DNA from 3 places in the Pseudarthrobacter sp. MEB009 genome. Region 3 is predicted to be linked to each of the others. Evidence: riboswitches for the same ligand, from Rfam matches in the RefSeq annotation. Region 3 holds a riboswitch; each other region holds the start of a gene.
The links. Region 3 has a riboswitch for cyclic di-AMP ahead of QRN07_RS18920 (aggregation-promoting factor C-terminal-like domain-containing protein). Riboswitches for the same ligand answer to the same signal wherever they lie in the genome.
Positions count from the first base shown of each region.

Region 1 (7,780 bases), on a different contig from region 3:
TCCAGGGGACGCCGCCGTGCGGCCGTCCCCGCTTCGGCGCCACGGGCAGCTGAAGCCACCAGCACGGAGCGCCCGCGCGATTTCCACCGCGACGCGCGCCGCCGCAGGGGTCCCTTCCGGCAGATCACCGACTTCGCGTCGGCCAGCGGCATGGGCCAGAAAGCCGGCATCGCCCTGGCTGCCACGGGCCTGGTCCTTACCGTGACCGTCCCGGCCACCAGCCCCGTGCTTGCAACCGACGCACCCGGAGCCACCCCCGTGGCTGCCGCCGCAGTAACCCCGCAGCCCCGGATCTCCGCAGAAGCCGGCGCCCAGCTGGACTTCAGCCGTTCCGCTGTGGTGACCCAGGCCGATCCGGACGGCAAGCTCAAGCAGCTGCTCAGCGCCCAGTCCGCCAGCGCCGTCTCCCGGGCGGCCTCGGCAGGCAGCCTTGCTGCGCCGCTGGCCACGCTCACCACTGCCTCTCCCTTCGGCTACCGCGTCAGCCCCATCACCGGCGGCAACGGCGACTTCCACCGTGGCCAGGACTACGTGGCCCAGTGCGGCACATCCGTGCTTGCTGCTGCAACCGGAACCGTGACATTCGTCGGCTGGCACCAGTACGGCGGTGGAAACCGCGTGGTGATCGACCACGGCAATGGCCTGGAGACCACCTATAACCACCTCTCCTCCTTCACTGTGAAGGAAGGCCAGACGGTGTCCCGCGGCGATGTGGTGGCCCTGAGCGGCACCACGGGCGCTTCCACCGGCTGCCACCTCCACTTCGAGGTCCAGGTCAACGGCGAAGTCGTCGATCCTACCGGCTGGCTCTAGTCAAATGATGGTTCACTACCGGATCGCCGAGATCCGCCGTGACCTGAATGTGACATTGAAACGAAACTGCTGTACCGTCTAACTTGCGTCAAGTTTTCCGAACTTGACGCTCTTGAGTGGATTGCCTAGCTCTGCCACCGCTCAAGGTCCGTTCGCATTTCATCGTCTGGCAGGGGCGGGGGAACCAATTTTGGCCTTCAGCTGTATCGAAGGCCTTGGGGTTAAGTCGCAAAGCTTCCCAGGAAGCAGCGCGGCCGGGTGACTCCCATCCGAATCCGACAGCTCACCTCGCAGGCATTGGGAGAGGCCACCTTCTTGTCTTCACGCCACAATTCTGCGCGCCACCGTGCGCTCACGGTTCGCACCAGCCCTTTGGACAGTGTTTCCAAAGCCGTCAGTGCCAATGCCGGGACAGTAGGTCGCCAGGCGGCAGTATTCGCCGCCGCGTCGGGCCTGATCCTGACCATGGGACTGCCTGCCACAGCTGCTGACACCACTGCCGGAGTGTCCGCTTCCACCGAGTCCGGCACCGCCCAGACCGCGCTGGCAGTCACCGCCGCTCCCACCGCCACCGTTTCCTTCGAACGCACAGTGGTCACAACCATTGCTGCGCCGAAGCCGGAGCCGGTCCGAGTGCAGGCCACCCCCGCAGCCACCGCAACGGCAGCAGCCCCGGCCGCAGCCGGAGCTACGGCCGCGGCAGCAGCGCCGGCAGAGAAGGCCGCGCCTGTTGCGGCTTCGACGTCCGGCATCGCAGCCATCGCCTACACGGGCATCGGCCGTCCCTACGTCTGGGGCGGCACCAGCCCCAATGGCTGGGACTGCTCCGGATTCACCCAGTGGGTCTACGCCCAGGCCGGCATCAGCATTCCCCGCACGAATGCCTGGAACGCCATGACGCCCACGTCCAACCCGCAGCCGGGTGACCTGGTCATGCAGAATGGCGGCGCGCACGTTGGTATCTACGTCGGCAACGGCATGATGATCAGCGCGCTCAACCCCTCCCAGGGCACCCTGCTCCACGCAGTGGCAGCCACGGGCTCCTCCTCGTTCTACACGCTCGGCAAGTAGTTCCTGGGGCTTCGGCCCCGGGAACTTTTTCTTTGCTCGAAACCGCTTCACGCCAATCACCAAATCCCCGTTCTGGACGCGCCGGAATACCCCCAAGATGCCGGCGCGGCCAACGCCCCGGGCCTGCCCACCAGCAGGGCCCGGGACAACGAAAGAGAGAACTGATGACTACTCGTGCAATCGCACGGCATCGCGCCGAGGTCACCAAAACCAACTCGATCACCGTCATTGCCAAGGCTGTCGGCAGCAACGCCGGAGTCTTCGGACGCCAGGCTGCCGTCATCGCCGCAGCTTCCGGCCTGGTCCTCACCAGCGGAATCGCAGCCAACGCTGCAGACGCCAGCACCCAGCGTGAATCAGCGCCGCTGTCCGGCCTGGAAGTTGAATCGACGGTTGACGCCCCCATCTCCGCCGCTTCGACCATCGCCATCACCTTCGAGAAACCGGCCGTGACCACCACGCCGGCTCCCGTTGTTGAGCCCGAGCCCGAAGTTACCGTCCAGGAAGCCGAGCCCGCAGCGCCCGCCGCCGCAGCCCCTGCTGCGCAGCCTGCTGCGGCACCGAAGGTCACGGCCACCGTTGCCTCGGCTCCCGCTCCGGCGGCTGCACCCGCAGCCCAGGCCCCCGCCAGCGGCAAGGGCGCGGCTATCCTCTCCGCCGCCTACGCCCAGCTGGGTGTGGTCCAGGACTGCACCATGCTGGTCACCAACTCCCTCGCAGCAGTGGGCATCAACTTCCACGACTGGCCTGCAGGCTACCTCTCCCTGGGCCGCACCGTGAGTGCCGCCGAGGCTCAGCCCGGTGACCTGATCTACTACGCCAACGGCGGCTCGGGCATGGCCCACATCGCTGTCTACGCAGGCAACGGCCAGGCAGTTCACGGCGGCTTCAACGGCAACCAGACCATCGTGTTCAGTGCCAACGTGGGCTCCGGCCCCGTGTTTATCCGCGTCAGCTGATTCCAGCGGGTTCCCGGGAACCCCAGGCCCGGCCGGGGTCAACCGCCCAAAGGCCACACTCCGAAGGACCTCCGCACCACGGTGCGGGGGTCCTTCGTGCATCCGCCGCCAGGCCCTGCCATGTGATGCCGCCCCGCAGGGAGCTGCCGCAACGACACGGAACCGGTGAACTCCGGAATTAGTTGATAGCGCGTTTCGTTGTTTACTCTTGTCATGTCGATCCATAGCCCGGACACGCCGGGGGCAGCCGGCCCTCGTGCCCCTGACGGGTGCGGCCGGAGGTACGTGCATGCGCACTCTCGTTCTGAATGCTGGATATGAACCGCTGGCGGTTATCACCTTCCGCCGGGCGCTGGTGCTTGTGCTCACGGGCAAGGCAAGCGTTGTGGCCGAAGGCGACGATCCCGTCGTGGGTCCGCAGGAGATCCTGGGCAGGCCTTCCGTTATCCTGCTGAACCGCTACATCCGTCCCCGGTATAACCAGTCAACAGCGGTAAGCCGCCGGGGGGTGCTGCGCCGGGATGGACATGCCTGCGGTTACTGCGGCAAGGCAGCGCACACCATAGACCACATCCAGCCCAAATCACGCGGCGGAGCCGACTCGTGGGAGAACCTGGTGGCGGCCTGCCTGCGCTGCAACAACGTCAAGGGTGACCACACGCCCGGCGAAATGGGTTGGAAACTGCGGTTTGTGCCTGCCCCGCCCCGCGGCGCCATCTGGCAGATCAAGGAACTCGAAAAGCCGACCCCCGCCTGGGACCCCTTCCTGTTGCCGGAGCGCGCTGCCTGACCGCTGCCACGGCAGCACATACCGGCTGTGCGGGCGGAGCCGTCCGTGGCTAGGCTGGGGGAGTGGACGGTACCCCGGTTGAATTTGATGCTGTAATCCTTGCCGGCGGCAGGTCATCCCGGCTGGGCGGAACCCCCAAACAGGACCTGGTTCTTGGCGCTGCCAGCCTCCTGGACCGTGCCCTCGAAGCAGCCTCCGGCGCGGCCCGCAGGGTGGTGGTGGGGCCGGACCCCGGAACCCTGCCGGACGGTGTGCAGTCCTGCCGGGAGGAGCCGGCCTTTGCCGGGCCGGCAGCTGCCATCGCGGCCGGACTGGACGCCCTGGCCGGGTTGGAAGCCTTGGCCGGACCGCACGCACACGCCCCGGCCGCTTTTGTCCTGGTGCTTGCCTGCGATATGCCGCACGCCGCGGAAGCCGTTCGGGTGCTGTGCGCGGCGCTCCCCGATGCGGCGGACGCGGGAAAGCAGGGGGTGATCGCCCGGGCAGCCGACGGCACCAACCAGCCGCTGGCCGGCCTTTACAGCACAGATGGGCTAAAAAAGGCGGCCGCTGCCTTGGCCGCCGATGGCCGCCTGACGAACGGCTCGGTCCGGTCCCTCCTTGCTAGTCTTGACGTGCAGCCCGTCACCGTCCCGGCCGGCTCCACAGCAGATGTGGATACGTGGGACGACGCCGCCGCACTAGGAATTGCCGCTGAAGGTCAGGAACCACATACGGGCCCTGACGCCCGCGGCCGCAGCTACCTTGGAGGCAGCACGTGAAAAGCCAGGAAGAGACCCTCGAGGAATGGTGCCGGGCACTGTTGCAGGCTTACGAACTTGAGGGCTTCCACGTGGATGTGAACGCCGTCCTCTCGCTCGCCGGCGTAGCAGCGCACTCGGTGGTCCGCCCGGCCGCGCCCCTGACAACGTTTATTGCCGGTTACGCCGCAGGCCTGGCGTCGGCACCCGGCCAGGTCCAGGATCCGGCAGCCATGGACGCCGTCCTGGCCGTGGCCCGGGGGTTGGCCGTCGCCTATGCCGAGGACGCCGCCGGGACAGCCGGCGAATGACCGAAGCCCACCAGGAAACGCAGGAGCCCGAGCAAACGGAGCCGCCAACACGCCTTGCCCACACGTGGGAAGAGGCGCGGCAGGCCGCCTTCGACGCAGCCACACCGATTCCGGCCGGACCGGTGGCGCTGGACCTCGCCCTGGGCAGGCGCCTGGAACAGGACATTGTGGCCTTGCAGGACATGCCGCACTACGCCTCCTCGGCCATGGATGGCTGGGCGGTCAACGGCAGCGGGCCGTGGATCCTGGCGGAGCAAGGCACCCGGCTGGCGCCCCACCAGGCAAGCCCCATCGCCACGGGCGGACTCATCCCGCCCGGAGCCAAGGCAATCCTGCGCACCGAGGCCGCCGTGCTGACCAGCGACGAGGACGGCCTGCCCGTCCTCACCAGCGGCCGTGCGGCCCGGCCCGGCGAACCCCGGAACGGCCAGCACATCCGCAAGGCCGGTGAGGAAGCGCTGACCGGAGACGTCCTGGTGAAGGCCGGTGTGACACTGAACCCCGCGCACATCGCCCTGGCGGCCCTCGCCGGCCACGATACCCTGCAGGTGCAGGGCAAACCGCTGGTCAGGCTGCTCCTGACCGGGGGTGAGGTGGTCCACAACGGCGTGCCCGGACCGGGCAAGGTCCGCGACACTTTCGGCCCGCAACTGTCCGGGGCGGTGGCCATGCTCGGCGGCATGGACGGCGGCCGGCAACGGATCGGCGATGCCTACGACGACTGGCTGGGCGCCCTGGAGGACGACGTTCCGGAGGTGGCCGGTGCGGCGGACCTGCCGGCCGACGTCGTGATCACCACCGGAGGAACCGGGCTCTCCGGCACCGACCACCTCCGCAAAGCCGTTGCCGGGCTGGGCGGCCGGCTGCTGATCGACGGCATCGCGATGCGGCCCGGGCACCCGGTGGTGCTCGCCGAACTGCCCGACGGCCGCTTTATCCTGGGGCTGCCCGGCAACCCCCTGGCCGCCATGCTGGCGCTGTCCACCGTGGGCGGGCCGTTGCTGGCTGCGCTGGGGCACGCGCCGCTGCCGCCGGTGCAGGAGGTGCCGTGCGGAACCATGATCGAACCCGAGCCCGGGCGCACCCGGCTGATGCCGTTCCGGCTCGTATATGGGATGGCCTCACCCGCGCAGCACACCGGGCCCGGCATGATGCGCGGCCTCGCCGCCGCCGACGGCGTGCTGGTGGTGCCGCCGCACGGGGTCCAACTGGGCGAACCGGTCCCGGCCTTCGCCCTGCCCTGGGGTCCGGACCTGCCGGCCCCCGCCGACCCGGCCGCCAAGGCCAAAGCCAAACCCAGGACTGCCACCCGGCCAGCCAGGCCGGCGGCAAAACCAGCTGCGGCCGGCCCGGTGGACTGGAGCGCACTCCTTGGTTGAGCGCCGGCCGCCACGTTGGGATGATGGATCGATGAGCAGGACGGAGCAGACATGGGCAGGGTGACACAGCGCCGCAAGGTGCACAGGTATGTCCTGGACGGCTCAGCGGCTGCCCTCGAGTTCCCGGTGCGGCACAAGGAGGACATCCTGGCGGTGGAGGAACCGCTGGAGATCCGGCTGGGCGGCCTGAGCCACTCGGTCACCATGCGCACGCCGGGCGATGATTTTGACCTCGTGGCTGGTTTCCTGGTCTCCGAGGGCATCATCTGGGAGCCCGGACAGCTGCCGTCCCTGCGTTTCTGCGCCGGCGAAGACGAAAACGGTGTCCAGACCTTCAACGTGGTCGAAGCCCAGCTCCGCCCGGACGTCACCGTCCCGGACCACGGACGCCGGTCCTATACCTCCAGCGCCTGCGGAATCTGCGGCACCGACTCGGTGGATGCGGTGACCAGGTCCTCGCACTACAGCCCCGCCGGCGATCCGCTCACCGTGGCCGCGGAAGTCCTGGCGTCCCTGCCGGACCAGTTGAGGAAAGGGCAGGCCGTCTTCGAACGCACCGGCGGTGTGCACGCCGCCGGACTGTTCACCATAGACGGCGACGGCGGCGCCCGGCTGCTGTGCGTCCGGGAGGACGTGGGCCGGCACAACGCCGTGGACAAGGTGGTGGGGTGGGCCCTCCGGGAAGGCCTCCTTCCGCTGCGCGGGACGGTCCTGCAGGTCTCCGGCCGCGCCTCCTTTGAACTGGTCCAGAAAGCGGCCCTGGCAGGTATCCCGGTGCTGTCCGCCGTCAGTGCGCCGTCGTCCCTGGCAGTGGAGCTCGCGGAATCCAGCGGGCTGACCCTGGCCGGCTTCAGCCGGGGCACCAGCTTTAACGTCTATGCCGGGGCCGGCCGCATTGCCCCACCCGGCGCTGCTGTTCAGCCATCCTGAGGGCCCGGGAGCTGCAGCCCGGGCTACCCGCGGCCCGTGTGCCGGGGTAGCTATCACCGAAAGCACCCGGTAGATTTATCCATCGAATGGACATCTTGGTCCACTTCCCAGCGCTAAAGAGGACCCAGATTGCATGACGACCGCCGGATCACGGAAGTCCGCCTTGAGAGGTTCCTGCGTGAGCGCATCAACCCCGCCGTATACAGCCGCAGCCTGCCGCTGACGCTGACCAGCTGGGAGGTTCCGGACGAGCCGGTCCCCGCGCTGGAGGCCATGCGCCAGGAATTCCTTCCACAGGAGCACAACGCCGCCTGGGGCAAGCCGTGGGGGACCACCTGGCTGCGCGTGCAGGGCGAGGTCCCCGAAACGTGGGGCACCGGGCCTGGTACCGCCGTCGAGGTGGTGGTTGACCTTGGCTTCACCACCGAGGTGCCGGGGTTCCAGTGCGAGGGCATCGCCTGGCGGGCAGACGGCAGCATCATCAAGGCCATCTCGCCCCGCAACCAGTACATCCCGTTGAAGCTGCTGGGCAGCGGCATGGCGGTGGACTTCTACGTGGAGGCTGCAGCCAACCCCGATGTGGCGCAAGGGTGGACGTTTGCGGCCACTCCTTACGGCGACAAGGCGACGGCCGGAACGGCTCCGCAGTACCGGCTGGGACGCATCGCGATCGCCGAACTGCAGCAGGAGGTCTGGGAGCTGCAGCAGGACATCTTGACCCTGGCGGGCCTGATGGCGCAGCTGCCCCTTGAGCTTCCCCGCCGGCACGAAATACTCCGCGCCCTGG
Region 1 is NZ_JARVTC010000014.1:164,662-172,441, reverse strand. It holds gene QRN07_RS15120 (M23 family metallopeptidase) at 1-813, shown strand, start outside; cyclic di-AMP (ydaO/yuaA leader) riboswitch at 950-1,124, shown strand; gene QRN07_RS15115 (C40 family peptidase) at 1,186-1,884, shown strand; gene QRN07_RS15110 (NlpC/P60 family protein) at 2,049-2,843, shown strand; gene QRN07_RS15105 (HNH endonuclease) at 3,133-3,633, shown strand; gene mobA (molybdenum cofactor guanylyltransferase) at 3,696-4,394, shown strand; gene QRN07_RS15095 (DUF6457 domain-containing protein) at 4,391-4,684, shown strand; gene QRN07_RS15090 (molybdopterin molybdotransferase MoeA) at 4,681-6,063, shown strand; gene fdhD (formate dehydrogenase accessory sulfurtransferase FdhD) at 6,115-6,993, shown strand; gene QRN07_RS15080 (alpha-mannosidase) at 7,123-7,780, shown strand, end outside.
Region 1: linked by a shared signal. The riboswitch ahead of QRN07_RS15115 (C40 family peptidase) and the one ahead of QRN07_RS18920 (aggregation-promoting factor C-terminal-like domain-containing protein) in region 3 are both predicted to bind cyclic di-AMP.

Region 2 (7,780 bases), on a different contig from region 3:
TCCGGCGCTGAAGCTGGAACTGGAAGCGTTCCGCAAACAGGGCCATTCCCGCGAGTGGGAACAAAACACGGTGGGCCTCTGCTGCGTCAGCGTGGTGGTTCCTTACCGGATTCCGGGTACTGATGCCATCAGCTGCTCGATTCCCACGGAGCTGGCGACGGAAGCCGTGCTGGCCGAAACGGTGGCAACCCTCCACTCGGCCGCGGGCGAGCTGGCCCGAACGCTGCGGGCGGCCGGCATCCGCTAGGCGGCAGGCCGCCGTCGGCAAGGTTTCCCCTTCCCGTGATACTCAGTAGGCTTACGAAATATCAATAAGCCAACCAAGGGAAAGGCAACACCATGACCGAACAAAACCTTCCGGATGAAGAACTCGAAGTGGTCCAGGACGATGACGTGATCCTGCCGGAAACACCCGGCGCGACGGCCTCCCTGGAACTTGATCCGGTCAAGGGTGAGCCGGACAGCTACCCCGGCGCTGCGGAGGACAACCCCGACCGATGGCAGGAAGACCCGCTCCTTCAGGATGAGGCGGCGCCGGTGGCCCCGCCAACAGAAGAGATCTAGCTTCCCAGGGCCAGTGCATTGCCAAAGCTGCGTTCGGGGGTTCAGAGTGATCTGACCGGCACCCGCCGCCGAACCACGCAGCGCAGCATGGAGGTCACAATGAGCGCGACATCCGAGGAAGTCTCCCACGCCACCCGGGACAGCGAGCCCGAACTGAAAAGGGTCCTGGGGCCCAAGCTCCTGCTGCTGTTCATCGTGGGGGACATCCTGGGTGCCGGTGTGTATGCGGTGACCGGCACCATGGCCGGCACGGTGGGCGGCATGGTGTGGCTGCCGTTCCTGCTGGCCTTTGTGGTGGCCACGCTCACCGCCTTCTCCTACCTGGAACTGGTGACAAAATACCCGCAGGCAGCAGGAGCGGCGCTGTATGCGCACAAGGCCTTCGGCATACACTTCGTCACCTTCCTCGTGGCTTTCGCCGTGGTCTGTTCCGGCATCACCAGCGCCGCCACCTCCGCCAATGTCCTGGCCCAGAACTTCTTCGGCGGACTGGAGGTCAACGGCTGGCTGGCCAAGCCCGGGCAGGGCGTGGTCACCGTGGTGGCCCTCGTTTTTATGCTGGTCCTGGCCGCCATCAACCTCCGCGGTGTGGGCGAGAGCGTGAAGTTCAACGTGGTGCTCACCCTGGTGGAGATGCTCGCACTGTGCATCGTCATCGGCGTCGGCTTCTACGTGATGGCCCAGGGAACAGGCAACCCCGAACAGGTCTTCGTCTTTACGGACTACCAGGACAAGGGGCTGTTCCTGGCGGTCACGGCCGCGACCTCCATCGCGTTCTTCGCCATGGTGGGCTTCGAGGACTCGGTGAACATGGTGGAGGAAACCAAGGACCCTGAGAAGATCTTTCCCCGGACCATGCTCACCGGCCTGGGCATCGCCGTCATCCTCTACATGCTGGTGGCCATCTCCGTGGTCAGCGTGCTTTCACCCACGGAACTGGAAGGGATCCGCGAGGCCGAGGGCGCTGCCCTGCTTGAAGTGGTCCACAAAGGGTCGCCGGACTTCCCGATCGACCGGATCTTCCCGTTCCTTGCCGTGTTCGCCGTGGCCAACACGGCCCTGATCAACATGCTGATGGCCAGCCGGCTGATCTACGGCATGGCCCGCCAGAGGGTCCTGCCGCGCCAGCTCGGCAAGGTCCTGCTGGTCCGCCGGACGCCGTGGGCAGGCATCGCGTTTTCCACCGCCCTGGCCCTGGGCCTCATCATCTACGTCACCAGCGATCCCAAGAGCAACATCGTGGCGAACCTGTCCGGAACCACCGCCTTCCTGCTGCTGTGCGTGTTCACGGTGGTCAACGTGGCCTGCCTGATCCTGCGGCGCAAGCCGGAAGCGGCCGGGGCGCACACCTTCCGCTCGCCCGGCCTGCTGCCCCTGGTGGCCGCCCTTCTGTGCGGTTTCCTGGCCGGTCCATGGGTGGGCCGCAACCCGATCCAATATCAGATCGCCGGGGGCCTGATGGCCATCGGCGTTGTGCTGTGGCTCATTACCTGGCTGATCAACCGGCGCTCGAACGGCGGCGATAAGCTGAAGGCATGAGCGCTGCCGCAGAAACGACCTTAACGCTGGACAACCGCTTCGCCCGCGAGCTTCCCGAACTCGCTGTCCCGTGGCAGGCCGAAGAGGCGCCGGACCCTGCACTGCTGGTCCTCAACGATGGCCTGGCGCGGCGGCTGGGACTCGATCCCGAATTCCTTTCAAGCAACGACGGCATCCGCCTGCTGACCGGAAACGATGTCCCGGCCGGCGCCACACCAGTAGCGCAGGCATACGCAGGGCATCAGTTTGGCGGCTACTCGCCGAGGCTGGGCGACGGCCGGGCACTGCTGTTGGGCGAGGTGACCGGCCCCGACGGGCACCAGCTGGACCTGCACCTTAAAGGCTCGGGCCGCACGCCCTTCGCCCGGGCAGGGGACGGCCTGGCCGTGGTGGGCCCCATGCTCCGCGAGTACCTGGTCAGCGAGGCCATGCACGCGCTGGGCATCCCCAGCACCCGCGCCCTGGCCGTTGTGGCCACCGGGCGGCAGGTCCGCCGCGAAGGGCTGCTGCCCGGAGCCCTCCTGGCCCGCGTCGCGGCCAGCCACCTGCGAGTCGGCAGCTTCCAATACGCCCGGGCCGCAGACGACGTGGACCTGCTGCGGCGGCTGGCCGACCACGCCATCGCCCGGCATTACCCGGCAGCTGCTGCCGCCGACCAGCCCTACCTGGAGCTCTTCAGGAATGTCCTGGCGGCGCAGGCGGACCTGGTGGCACGGTGGATGCTGGTGGGATTTGTGCATGGCGTGATGAATACCGACAATATGACCATCTCCGGGGAAACCATCGACTACGGGCCCTGCGCGTTTATGGACGCGTTTGATCCCGGCGCGCTGTACAGCTCCATCGATACCGGCGGCCGGTACGCCTACTCCAACCAGCCGATAGTGGCGGAATGGAACCTTGCCCGGCTTGCCGAAGCGCTGCTGCCGCTCCTCCACGAGGACCAGGAAAAGGCGGTGGAGCTGGCAGTGGAAGCACTGGGACTCTTCCGGCCCGCTTACGGTGCGGCCTGGCAGGCAGGGATGCTGGCCAAGCTGGGACTGCCGGCACCGGCGGATGGCTCACCTGCAGACCCTGAAACCGCCGGGCTGGTTGACGGCGCACTGGCCTTGCTCAAGGACGGCCCCGTGGACCACACGCAGTTTTTCCGCAACCTGGTCAAGGCCGCCCGGGGTGACGCCGGACCGGTCCGCGGCATGATGATGGACCTGGCCGCGTACGACGCCTGGGCGGCGCGGTGGCTGGCCCGGCAGCCGGACCCCGCCCTGATGGACCGGACCAACCCCATCTACATTCCGCGCAACCACCTGGTGGAGGAAGCCCTGGCCGCCGCCACTGCCGGTGACTTGGCACCATTCCACCTGTTGCTGGACGCCGTTGGCAGCCCGTTCACGGAACGGCCGGGCCTGGAGCGGTTCGCGGAAGGGCCGCCGGCCGACTTCGGCGCCTACCGGACCTACTGCGGCACCTGAGGTCAGGCCGGGCCCGCTGGTTCGGGGCCCCGCCGGTTCCGCGCCGCATTCCTTAAACGCCAAGGGCGGCAGCGGGACTGATCCCGGCTGCCGCCCTTGCGGTGGTGCAGGCGCTTGCTGCGCCGCGAAGCTACGCTACGCGGACGAAGGAAGCTCCGGCGAGCCAGCTGATGGAGTGGACCTCGGTCTTGTAACCGTCCACGCCGCCGCTGACAACCTGGCCGTCGCCGGCGTAAACGCCAACGTGGCCGGCGGTGATGACCAGGTCACCGGGGGCCGGTGAGCCCACAACGCTGCCGTACTGGAAGAACTGGCCCGGGGCGAGGTCGCCCACGGACTTGCCTACCGAACGCAGGGCCTTTTCCACCATGGCGGTGCAGTCCTGGCCAACGCCCAGTTGGCTGTAAGCCGAGGCGAGGATTGCGGCGCCGGTACCGGTGCCGGTGGAGGCTGCCGGAGCGGACGCGTAGCTGAGGTTCATGCCGGTGTTGGCCGGGGCGGCAACGGCTGCAGCCTGGACCGGGGCGGGAGCCGGGGCCGGGGCGGACACGGGGGCTGCCACGTAGCCGGCGCCTGGGATCTGGATCTGGTCGCCCGGGTAGATGACGGCCGAGATGGACAGCCCGTTGGCGGAGAGGACGTCGTTCAGGCTGACGCCGTTGGCCGAGGAGATGGCGCCCAGCGTGTCACCCGAAACAACGGTGTGGACATTGCCGGCAGCGGCAGGGGCAGGCGCTGCAGCGGGCGCTGCCGGTGCCGAGTACGCCTGGACGTTGCTGGTTCCGGTGGTATCCGGTGCGGTCACGCCGGCGTGGGCCGGGGCGCCGATGCCGAACGCGATGCCGGATGCGGCGGCCACGGCCAGGGCCGGGCGGCCCAGGGACTTGGCCTGCGACTTGGCGGAAACTGCCAGGCCTTCAAGAACGATGGAATGGGTCGGCACCGCGCGGTGACGGGCAGCCAGGGTGTTTTTTGACATGATAGATCGCCTCTCCCATGCCTGCGGGGTGAGCTGTCGGGTTCGGGTTGGAGCTACCCGGCCGGGAGCACCCCATCAAGGACAGAGGTGCTATCGACTTAACCCCAAGGCTTCAAAGAAGCCGTGGAAACTTGGTTCCCCCGTCCCTGCCATCCGGAAACGATTGATCCCAGGCCAGCGGCAGGGCTCGGCATGCTGGTGGGAGTGCCCCGTTGGAGAGGGACACATCAAGACCATAACCCAGGTGCCGACCAATTGTCACATTTGGATAACATGCGAGGTGGGCCTCTCGGATCCCTGTTTTGTCCATCGCTGGTGTGTTGCCGGGCCCCTGAACTCGAAGGACGCCATCCGGTCAGCCGGCCGCACAGGCCTTCGTCACAAAGTCATAAAGTTGGCCGCGCAGGGTGGCTCCGGCAACGAGTTTCAGTTGTCCTGAGCGCATCCCCACTGCCACCCGGACGGGCAGCAGTGTGCCCACTTTGTCTTCCGCCACAGCGTGCGCGTCACAGCGCGCGGGCCGGAGCCGCAGGTTCATAACGAACGGCGCATCTCCCGCCCTGACAACGGTGTCAACGGGCCAGGGATCCGCCGACGCTTCCGCCAGCAGCGTGGTGCCTTCGAACCGTTCGAGGGTCAGCCGGCCGCTCCCGCGGGCCCCGCCAGCAGGATCAACCAGCAGGTGGACGACGGCGGTGCGCAGGTCCGGCGCGACGGCCAGGTCCGGCGCCAGGGCCAGATCCGCTACCGCTGCCGCAGCCGCCGAAAGGCAAAGTTCAGCGTTGTTCCGGGCCAGGATTCCGAGGGGATCAGTTGCCTCCAACGCGATGCTGGTGGGGGTGGGAGCGGGGGCGGGCGGTACTGTGGCCGGGGCGGTGGCGTCTGCCGCCGGCAGCGTCAACGTCGCTGTGGCCACCGCGGCAGGCCCGCTGGAAGTGGGCCGCCCCGGCTCCGGACAGGCAGCCGTGGGCAACATTGCGGTTCGGATTTTGGCCTGGTGCGGTGGCACGACCACTACACCGCCCGCGGAGTCCCAACGGATGTCCTGCTGGAACAGGGAAGTGCTGAGCCGGGCGTCGCTGACCGTGACCGGACTGTCTGTGCTGTTGGTAATCAGCAACTCAATGCCATGCCGCCCGTACTGGTCCCGGGACTGGTTTACTTCCACGGTGAGTGCCGGTTCTGCGGCGGCTGGAGTGGACCACGCCGGCGTCGGATTGGCTGGGGGAGAGCACGCAGTCAGGGCGGCCAGGGCCAGGCCGGCAACGGCCGCCGTTGCGCAGCGCGGCGTGCCACGTGAAGGACGGCGGGGAGTGCCCATGGCCCCAGTCTAGGTCCACGTTTTGCAGCTCCCAATGTAACGATGTGGACACTTCAGCGTGTTCCGGCGGACGGACGCCGGTAGGCTTCGGGACTATGTCCCCGTTCGTTTCCAAAGTGCGGTCGCCCCTGGCCGGCGGCCTGTTGGCACTTATCCTGGCCGGCTCGGCCGTTCTGCCGCCCGCCATGGCCGGCGAGCCGGCGCCGCCCTCGGGCTATCCCTCGTGGGAGGACGTGCAGCAGGCCAAGGAAACCGAGGCCGGCAAGGCAACGGAAATCGCCAAAATCAACGAGCTGCTGACGGGACTGGCAGCACAGGCCGAAACACTCGGCGGCCAGGCCGTAACCGCCGCCGCAGACTATGGCGTGGCCGATGCCGCGCTCCAGGCAGTGGATGCCAGGCTGCTGTCGTTGGCCGCAAAAACCGCAGCAGCCACTGCCGACGTGGACCGGCACCGGAAGGAGCTGGGGGCCCTCGCCGTGCAGTCCTACAAAACAGGCGGCACCAACACAGGGTTCTTCGTGGCCCTGGACGCGTTGGAGCACAACAACGTGCAGGGCCTGAACGTGGTCCAGATGGTAGGGGACAAAACGGCCGCGCTGGTGGAAAGGGCTGCTTCCGCCGCCAAGGTGTCTGAATCCCTCCGCGAACAGGAGCAGGCAGCCCGGACCGAACGCGAACGCCTCACCGCTGAGGCTGCCACGAAACTGAAGGCCGCCCGCGATGCGCAGGCCGGCATGGCCCGGCAGATCGACGACGGGCAACGGCGTGGTACCGAACTTACGGCCCAGCTGGCGTCGCTGAAAGGCACCACCGCGGCTGTCGAGGGGGAGTACCGGCAGGGCGTGGAAGCCGAAGCCGCCTACCAGGCCGCGCAGGATGCCAAGCGCAAGGCTGCCGAAGAACTGGCCCGCCGGCAGGCCGACGACGCCGCCAGGGCAGCTGTGGCCGCTGCCGCTGCAAAACCCGCCCCGGCCAACCCCGCCCCTGCAAACCCGGCACCCGCGAACCCCGCCCCCGCGATCCCGGCACCGGCGAACCCCGCCCCAGCCCCGCAGGTGCCGGTGGAACCCGTCCGGCCTCCCGTCGTCGTCCCTTCCGTGCCCGGCGGCGCCGTTAATGATCCCGCTGGCGCGAAAAACTACGCGGCGGGCAGGCTGGCCGGTTATGGCTGGGGCCAGGAACAGTTCCCCTGCCTGTCCCAGCTGTGGATGAAGGAGTCCGGCTGGCGGACCACCGCCACGAACCCGAGTTCCGGAGCGTACGGGATTGCCCAGTCCCTGCCCGCAGGAAAGTACGCCAGCGCCGGCAGCGACTGGCTGACCAACTACCGCACCCAGATCGAATGGGGGCTGGGCTACATCAGCGGCCGCTACGGCTCGCCCTGCGCGGCCTGGAACCATTCGATCGCCTACAACTGGTACTGATGGCACGGCCAGGACTGTCGAAGGCCAGCGCCGACCGGTTCCGGCTGCTCCTGGAAGAGGAGCGCGCCCGGAAACTGGCTCTGGTCGCTGCCCTGCGGGCCGAAATAGCCGGTGCCAGCTCCGCCCGGCAGGACTCCAACGTTGATGACGAGCACGACCCGGAAGGCGCCACCATCGCCTTCGAGCTCTCGCAGGCGTCCGCCCTGGCAGCGCAAAGCGCCGCTGGCCTGGCGCAGGTCGACGCCGCGCTGGCCCGGATTGCCGACGGTACCTACGGGAGCTGCCTCGAGTGCGGCGGGCCCATTGCCGAGGGCAGGCTCGAGGCCAGGCCCTGGACGCCCTACTGCATCAGCCACTCCTCAGCGGGACGGGGCCGGTGACCGCCGGCGGTTCCGTGGGTCCGGCCGTGGAATTCATCGACATCACCTTGCAGAATGAGGGCGCCTGGTACCGGGCGGACGACGTCGGGTCCCGGCTG
Region 2 is NZ_JARVTC010000002.1:171,738-179,517, forward strand. It holds gene QRN07_RS00970 (IclR family transcriptional regulator) at 1-247, shown strand, start outside; gene QRN07_RS00975 (hypothetical protein) at 340-564, shown strand; gene QRN07_RS00980 (APC family permease) at 664-2,103, shown strand; gene QRN07_RS00985 (protein adenylyltransferase SelO) at 2,100-3,575, shown strand; gene QRN07_RS00990 (C40 family peptidase) at 3,706-4,554, opposite strand; cyclic di-AMP (ydaO/yuaA leader) riboswitch at 4,558-4,723, opposite strand; gene QRN07_RS00995 (hypothetical protein) at 4,910-5,875, opposite strand; gene QRN07_RS01000 (coiled-coil domain-containing protein) at 5,971-7,302, shown strand; gene QRN07_RS01005 (TraR/DksA family transcriptional regulator) at 7,302-7,682, shown strand; gene QRN07_RS01010 (DNA alkylation repair protein) at 7,679-7,780, shown strand, end outside.
Region 2: linked by a shared signal. The riboswitch ahead of QRN07_RS00990 (C40 family peptidase) and the one ahead of QRN07_RS18920 (aggregation-promoting factor C-terminal-like domain-containing protein) in region 3 are both predicted to bind cyclic di-AMP.

Region 3 (7,780 bases):
CAGCTGACCGCCACCCAGTTCGAGCTGCTCCGCTACCTGATGGAGAACCCCAAGCGGGTCATCAGCAAGGCCCAGATCCTGGACCGGGTGTGGGACTACGACTTCGGTGGCCAGGCCAACATCGTGGAGCTCTACATTTCCTACCTGCGCAAAAAAATTGATGCCGTGCACCCGCCCATGATCCATACCGTGCGCGGTGCCGGCTACGTCATCAAGCCTGCAGAGTAGGTTCTGTGGCCACCACACCAGCCCCGGAGGCACCCCGCCGGAGCGTGCTCCGACCCGCCACCTGGCATCTGCGGACGCGCTTGGTGGCGTTGGCCATGGCCCTGCTGATCGCCATCTGCGGCGCGGTGGGGGTGGTCAGCTACGCCTCAATGGATGCCTTCCTCACCCGCCAGCTTGATGCCCAGCTGAGCCAGGCGGCGGAGCGGGCCAACGATCCCGGCCGCCCGCCGCAGGGCGGCTTCAACGGCCGGGACCCACTGGACGCACGGGGCCAGAGTGTGGGCACCGTCAACGCCAGCATCCGCAACGGCCAGGTGAACACGGGCGGTTTCCTCGCCTCAGACACCACCCGCACCCCCCTCGCGGCTGACGACAAGCCTGTCCTCCTGGGCCTGGCGACGGACGGCAAGCCAGTGGACCGGGAACTGTCCAACGGCAGCTACCGGCTGGTGGCCGTCGAAACCTCTTTCGGCGACGTCCTGGTGACCGGGCTCCCCCTGGCAGTCAAGGACAGCACGCTCACATCGCTGGTGTGGACATTCGTTTTTGTATCCCTGGGCGGTCTCCTGCTGGTCGGGCTGATCGGCACCGTCCTGATCCGGCGCACCATGAAACCGCTGGAACAACTCTCGGAAGTGGCCACGAGGGTCTCCCAACTGCCGCTGGACGCCGGCGAGGTGGCACTCGCGGTGCGCGTCCCGCCGTCGAACTCCAATCCGGGCACCGAGGTGGGCAGCGTGGGGCACGCGCTGAACCTGATGCTGGACAACGTGGCCAGCGCGCTGCAGGCGAGGCAGAAAAGTGAAACCAAGGTGCGCCAGTTCGTGGCTGACGCCTCGCATGAACTCCGCACCCCGCTGACGGCCATCCGTGGTTACACGGAGCTGATGCGCATGACGGAGCAGTTCACGCCCGACGGTGCCCGTTCGCTGGCACGCGTGCAGAGCCAGTCCGAGCGTATGACGGCGCTGGTGGAAGACCTGCTGCTGCTGGCGCGGCTGGATGAGGGCCAGCCGCTGAAGCTCAGCGAGGTGGACCTGACGCAACTCGTGGTGGAAAGCGTCAGCGACGAGAAGGTGATGGCACCCGGACACAATTGGCGCTTCGAACTGCCGGACGAGCCTGTGGTGGTCACGGGCGATCCAGCCCAGCTCCGTCAGGTCCTGATGAACCTGCTCTCGAACGCCCGGAAACACACGCCGGCCGGAACCACCGTCCTGGCTGGGGTGGGTACGGCCGACAACACGGCGTTCGTCACGGTGACGGACGACGGCGGCGGGATCCCGGCAGGGTTCGTGGACCAGGTCTTTTCACGCTTTGCCCGCGCGGACGCGGCCAGGAAAGGCAGCGGCGACCAGGCCGGGGCCGCCGCCGCGGAGGGCACCAGCGGGCTGGGGCTTTCCATCGTCCAGTCGATCATCGAGGCGCACGGCGGGAAGGTCTGGGTGACGTCCGAGCCGGGCAGGACGCAATTCACCATCTCCCTCCCGCTCGCGGCGGCCGCCTCCACAACCTGACACGCCGCCGTCGTGATGTCCGTTACCTAAATGTGACTTAAGCTTCGGACTCCTGTACCGTCGAAAGGGTGCGGTTCCCGTTCGGGGCGCATGTCCGGATGACGCCTAGCTCTGCCGCTTCCGGATCCTTCTTGACCCATGGCAGAGGCGGGGGACCCACAGTCCCGGGCACTGCGTGCCCTTGGGGTTAAGCCATTTTCGTGAATTTTCCGGATGGCCGGATGCCCTCATCCGAACCCGACAGCTAACTCCGCAGGTGTGAGAGGCGATCCATCATGTCTGAATTCCCGGTAGAAACGCGCCCGAAAAATGGGGCCGACAGTCCATTCCACACCAAAAAGCGCGGCATTGCCGTCCTGGGCCGGCGCACGGCCATCCTCGCCGCGTCCTGCGCCCTGCTGGTGGGAGTCGGTGCCGCCGGCCAAGCCACCAGCTCCGTCACCTCCCCGGTGGCGGCTGAAACAAAAGCCGCCGAGGCAAGCTCCTCACTGAGCCTGGAGAAGAGCGAAATCCAGGCTGCGCCGAGCGAATCTGCGGCGCCGATCGCTGTTGCACCCCAGGCCGCCGAGCCCGCTCCGGCTGCTCCTGCCGCGGAACCGGCGCCCGCCGTGGAAGCCGCTCCTGCACCGGCCCCCGAGCCTGCACCGGCACCGGTTCCCGAGCCTGCCCCAGCGCCGGAGCCCGCTCCCGTCGTCGCGGTTAATGACCCTGCCGGTGCGCAGGCCTATGCGGCGAGCCAGCTGGCATCCTACGGCTGGTCGGCGGACCAGATGCAGAGCCTGCTGACGCTCTGGACCAAAGAATCCGACTGGACCACTACGGCCACCAACGCGAGCAGCGGCGCCTATGGCATTGTCCAGTCGCTGCCGGCCGAGAAGATGGCAAGCTCCGGCGCGGATTACCTCACCAACTACCGCACCCAGATCAACTGGGGCCTGAACTACATCAAGGAGCGCTACGGCTCCCCCGCAGCCGCCCTGAACTTCCACCTCGCCAACAACTGGTACTAGGAGCCGCGGGGTCCATCCCGGCGGTCCCGTCCCCGGGACCGCCGGGTCGCCTACAGGTGACGCGGCGCTTCCGCGGGCACCATACTAAGGGGCATGAAATTCACCACCGTTATTGCCGGCTCCGGCAACAAGACCGGCATCGAAGTCCCGGCCAGCATTGTGGACGCCTTGGCGGCCGGAAAACGGCCGCCGGTGGTGGTGACGCTGAACGGGGCGTCCTACCGCAGCAGCATTGCCGTTATGGGCGGGCATTACCTGATCGGCCTGAGCGCAGCTAATCGTGAGCTGACAGGGGCGGGCGCGGGGGACGCCGTTGAGGTGGACGTGGTGGTGGACACCGAACCACGCGTGGTGGAGGTGCCCGCTGACCTGGCGGCCGCGCTGGCTGCAGACAGCACCGCGTCCGACGCGTACGCCGCCTTGAACTACAGCGCCCAGCGGCGCCTGGTAGAGCCCCTGGCCCTGGCAAAAACCGAAGAGACCCGGGCCAGGCGCGTGGCCAAGGCAGTCTCGGACCTGAACCCTGGCCAGCAGCACGGTTAGCCGTTCAGCGCCCCAGCGCCCCAGCCGGCTTTGCACGTCACCCGGCTCCTGGCGTGCCCGTCCGAATTTTCACGGCAGGCCGTCAGCTACATGGGTGGAAGTTTAGCCATGCACTGGACGGCCCACTGGTTGCCGTCCGGATCCTTGAAATACACAAACTCACCCCAGCCGGGGTCCGAGATATCCGTGACATCCACACCGTTGGCTTTCAGGTGCCGGTGCGCCTCCTGGATGTCAGGAACCACCAACTGCAGGTTGGGGGCGGACCCTGCCGGCGCATCTGAGAGCCCCTCGCCGATTGCGATGGAGCAGCCTGATCCGGGCGGGGTCAGCTGGACGAAGCGCAGGTTCTCGTTGACCCGGTGATCGTGGTCAAGGGTGAAACCCACTTGGTTCGCATAAAAATCCCGGGCACGGTCCACGTCGGAGACGGGCACCAGTACAAGTTCAAGTTTCCAGTCCATCCGCTCAGGGTAGCCCGGGTGCCGGGGCCAGGAAAGGGCTCCTGGCCACGGGTTCGGCCACCGCTGACCGCGCCGGCAGTTTTTGCGCGGCCCGGTGGCTGGTTAGCCTGCGATGCCGTAGAGTCGGTCGCCGGCGTCACCGAGGCCGGGAACGATGTAGGACTTCTCGTTGAGCCGCTCGTCAATGGAGGCCAGCACGATTGTCACATTGGACTCGCCCAGCTCCTCCTCCAGCTTCGCCAAGCCTTCCGGTGCTGCGAGGAGGCAGATGCAGGTGACGTCCGAGGCGCCGCGCTTGAACAGGAACTTGATGGCCTCGCGGAGTGTGCCGCCGGTGGCCAGCATGGGGTCCAGGACGAAGATCTGCCGGTCGGTGAGGTCTTCGGGCAGGCGCTCGGCGTAGGTGATGATTTCCAGGCTCTCCTCGTCCCGGGCCATGCCCAGGAAACCCACCTCAGCGGTGGGGACGAGCTTGGTCATGCCTTCAAGCATTCCCAGCCCCGCGCGCAGGATGGGAACCACCAGTGGTGTGGGTTTGGTGAAGGCGGTGCCCACCGTGGTGCTGACGGGAGTCTCGATGGTGACGGGCTGGGTGCGGACTTCGCGCGTGGCCTCGTAAGCCAGCAACGTCACCAACTCTTCCGTCAGTTGCCGGAACACCGGCGACGGGGTGTTTTTGTCCCGCAGGACGGTGAGCTTATGGGCGACCAGCGGGTGGTCCACAACAAGAGTGCGCATGGGTCTAAAACTATCATCCGGCGAACAGGTGGATCGGGCGTGCAGGCCCGTAAAGGCACTGTGGGTTGCGCTACTTCTGCTCCTCGCGAAGGACCGGGTGCTCAAATGTCGGCGCGGGTCCGGCGTGGGCCTTCCTGCGGGTCAGATGGAACAGCCTGTGGGCCAGGATCACCATGCCCACCCACGCCAGGCCCAGGAACCAGCCTGCCATCACGTCCGTCATCCAGTGATGGCCCAGGAAGACCCTGCTCAGGCCCATGGCGACAATAAAGGCGCCGCCCACGGCGATAGCGGTAATGCGGACGGAGAGCCGTTCGAACTGCAGGCACATCAGGTAGATGAGCACACCGATCACCACAGTGGTGTTGAGGGTGTGGCCGCTGGGGAACGAGGGTGAATCCTCATACGGCGGAACGGCTTCGGCGTGGTCCGGCCGGGTCCTGCCCACCAGCCTTTTGCCTACGGTGGTTGCCAGCGTGGACACGGCTGCAGCGCCGGCAACGAGAAGGATGGGACGCCAGGTGCGGCTAAGGAACGTCAGCCACGCGGTGAGGATGCTGGCCAGGATCGGCATGCCGATGCCGCCGCCTACGTTGGTGAAGCCCGTGACGAAGGCGTCGGTTTCCGGGTTGCGGAGCGTTTGGGCGTAGTCAAGTGCCGGCAGGTCCAGGCTTGCAAGGCCCTCATCGTCCACCACGTCCGAATAGACTTCGGCGCCGAGGAGGGCAAGCGTGATGACCAGGGCACCGCCGATGATCAGGGTCAGCCAAAGGGCTGCGTATGGCTTGATCCACTTGTCCACACGGTCTCTGACGGTGCTCATTGTGCCTCCCGGCTAAAGTGCGTCACGGGTTCCGGATATCCGTCGAAACTATCATTGACCCATGGTCTCCGCTGGAATGAATCACAACGAATGGATGCGCCTTGCCCTGGCGGAAGCCCGCGGCGCCCTTGACACCGGGGATGTTCCCATCGGGGCCGTGGTGGTGGGCCCTGACGGCGCGGTGCTGGGCTACGGCCGCAACCGGCGCGAGGAACTGGGCGATCCCACGGCCCATGCCGAAGTGGTGGCCATCCGCGCTGCTGCTGCCCGGCTGCGGGAGCTTGCCGCCACTCGCGGCTACGAGGGCGCTGAGCAAGGCAAGACTGCAGCGGGGAGCGGCGGGATCCAGCCCGTGGGCGGCGCGTCGGGCGCCGGTGCGCCTCTGGCCGATAAGCCCGTGGCTGGCACGCCCGCTGCCGGCCCTCTGGCCGGGGACGGCTGGCGGCTGTCGGACTGCACCCTTGTAGTGACCCTGGAACCGTGCGCCATGTGCGCGGGCGCGGTGGTGCTGTCGCGGATTCCCCGCGTGGTGTTCGGGGCGTGGGACGAAAAGGCCGGGGCTGCGGGGTCTGTCTTCGATGTCTTGCGGGAACGCCGGCTCAATCACTGGGTTGAGGTTTATCCGGGCGTCCGCGAAGCCGAGTGTGCGGTGTTGCTCCGCGACTTTTTTGCGGGACACCGGAACGGGTCCTGACCGGGCGCCACGCCTGGGGCTGGCTGGCCGGGCACCAGGCGTGCGGGCGGTCCGGACCCCGGGCACCCGGCCTGGGGATGGGCTGGCCGGGAGCCGAGTCAGGCGCCGGCGAGGGCATCGAGGACGGACTGTGCCGTCACCGCCCAGCCAGGCAGGGCTTTCCGGGCTTCGCCGGCCGCGTCCCGCCACTCTGTCCGGGTGGCGGGTTTCGTGAGCCAGTTCCGGAGAACCCCCGCCAGCCTGGCCGGACTGTCTGCGCCGCCCTCGGGAAATGCCACGGTTGTGCCGGGAAGCCGGGGCCCGCCGTCGTCCGCCACCAACCCCGCAAGCCCCAACGCCTCGACTGCCCCCGTGCCGTGGCGGACGACCGCGGGAATGCCGCGGGCCAACGATTCAGTGACCACCATGCCGAATGCTTCCGCCCGCGAGACCAACAGGCTCAGGTCAGCGGCATGCCACTCATTCGCCAACTCCTGACCGGCCAGTTCGCCCGGAACCCGCACACGTCCGTTCAGCCCGTTGGCCGTTATCGCCGCGCGGACCTTCACGGCGTAGCCGGGGTCGGCCTGGTCGGAACCCACCAGGGCGGCTGTCCAGTCGAGGTCCTGCAGCCGGACAAGCGCCGATACCGCCAGCAGCTGGTCCTTATTGGGGAGCAGCGCGGCAACGGCAAGGATATGCGGCGGCGCGGAGCCTGCGGCGAGTGCGGCGGGGGCGACCCCGGGACGGGCGGTATGGATCCGGCGGAGGTTGTGGCGGGCTGCAAGCGTGGCTGCGGCGGTGGCGCTGGTGCAGATCACACCGGTGGCCGCACGCAGCGCCCGGCCTTCCCTCTCCTGCGGGCCGGGATCCTGCGATGCCGGAACCGGCATGTGGACCAGGACCCACGTGTTTTGCCGGGCTTTTGCTGCCCATTCCATCTCGTCCGGTGCGCCGACGGCCACCAGCCCGTCAACGATGGTTACCGGCGGGATGGGAGGGGTGGTGTGCCACCTGGAATCAGCTGCCGTTCCGGCGGTATGGTCCCAGGCGCCGAGAAGTGAGCCGAGGCGCCGCCGCTGGTTCGCGGAGGCGTCCGGCCAGGTCCCTTCGATGGCCAGTAGTTGCACCTTTGCGCCCAGTGATTCCAGTCCTGTCACCAGCCGGGCGTTGTAGGCGTTACCGCCGGAGTTGTGGCGGATGTTTGCCGGCACCAGGAAGCGGAGGCGGGCCATGTTTCAGGTGGCGAGGTCCAGCGAGAAGGTGGCCCAGGCGTCGGGATTTTCACGCAGGGTGACGTCGATGCCTTCCAGTTGGCCGCCGTCGTCCGTTTCCTTGATTTCCGCTGCAACTTTTTGGGCGATGTATTCCGCCAGCGCCTCCGTGGTGCTGAGCTTTCCCTGAAAGTCGGGGTGCTCGTCCAGGTTCTTGTAGTTCAGGCCGGCGAGCACCCCTTCGATGACCGTGCCGGCGGCGCCGATGTCCAGGACTATGGCGTCGTTGTTAAGGCTCCGCCGGCGGAATGACACTTCCGCGACAAACGTGGCGCCGTGCAGGCCCTGGGCAGGGCCGAACGCTTCGCGCGGCAGGCTGTGGGCGATCATAAAGTGACGACGGACGGTCAGGTTGAACATGGGCTACCTCTGCGGGCTGGAAGGGACTTCGGGGTCTTGGGGGTATTCGATGACGTGGCACAGCGCGTTCCTCGCGCCGCTGGCGAGGTCCCTGACCACGTCCGGCAGGTCAGCAAAGGGCGACGAGCCCGTGAGGAAAGCTTCGAAGAC
Region 3 is NZ_JARVTC010000021.1:1,370-9,149, reverse strand. It holds gene QRN07_RS18930 (response regulator transcription factor) at 1-228, shown strand, start outside; gene QRN07_RS18925 (sensor histidine kinase) at 234-1,745, shown strand; cyclic di-AMP (ydaO/yuaA leader) riboswitch at 1,864-2,015, shown strand; gene QRN07_RS18920 (aggregation-promoting factor C-terminal-like domain-containing protein) at 2,021-2,755, shown strand; gene QRN07_RS18915 (YdeI/OmpD-associated family protein) at 2,849-3,298, shown strand; gene QRN07_RS18910 (glyoxalase superfamily protein) at 3,385-3,762, opposite strand; gene upp (uracil phosphoribosyltransferase) at 3,865-4,500, opposite strand; gene QRN07_RS18900 (phosphatase PAP2 family protein) at 4,571-5,323, opposite strand; gene QRN07_RS18895 (nucleoside deaminase) at 5,385-6,017, shown strand; gene QRN07_RS18890 (glycosyltransferase) at 6,116-7,231, opposite strand; gene QRN07_RS18885 (6-pyruvoyl trahydropterin synthase family protein) at 7,235-7,630, opposite strand; gene QRN07_RS18880 (zinc-dependent alcohol dehydrogenase) at 7,634-7,780, opposite strand, start outside.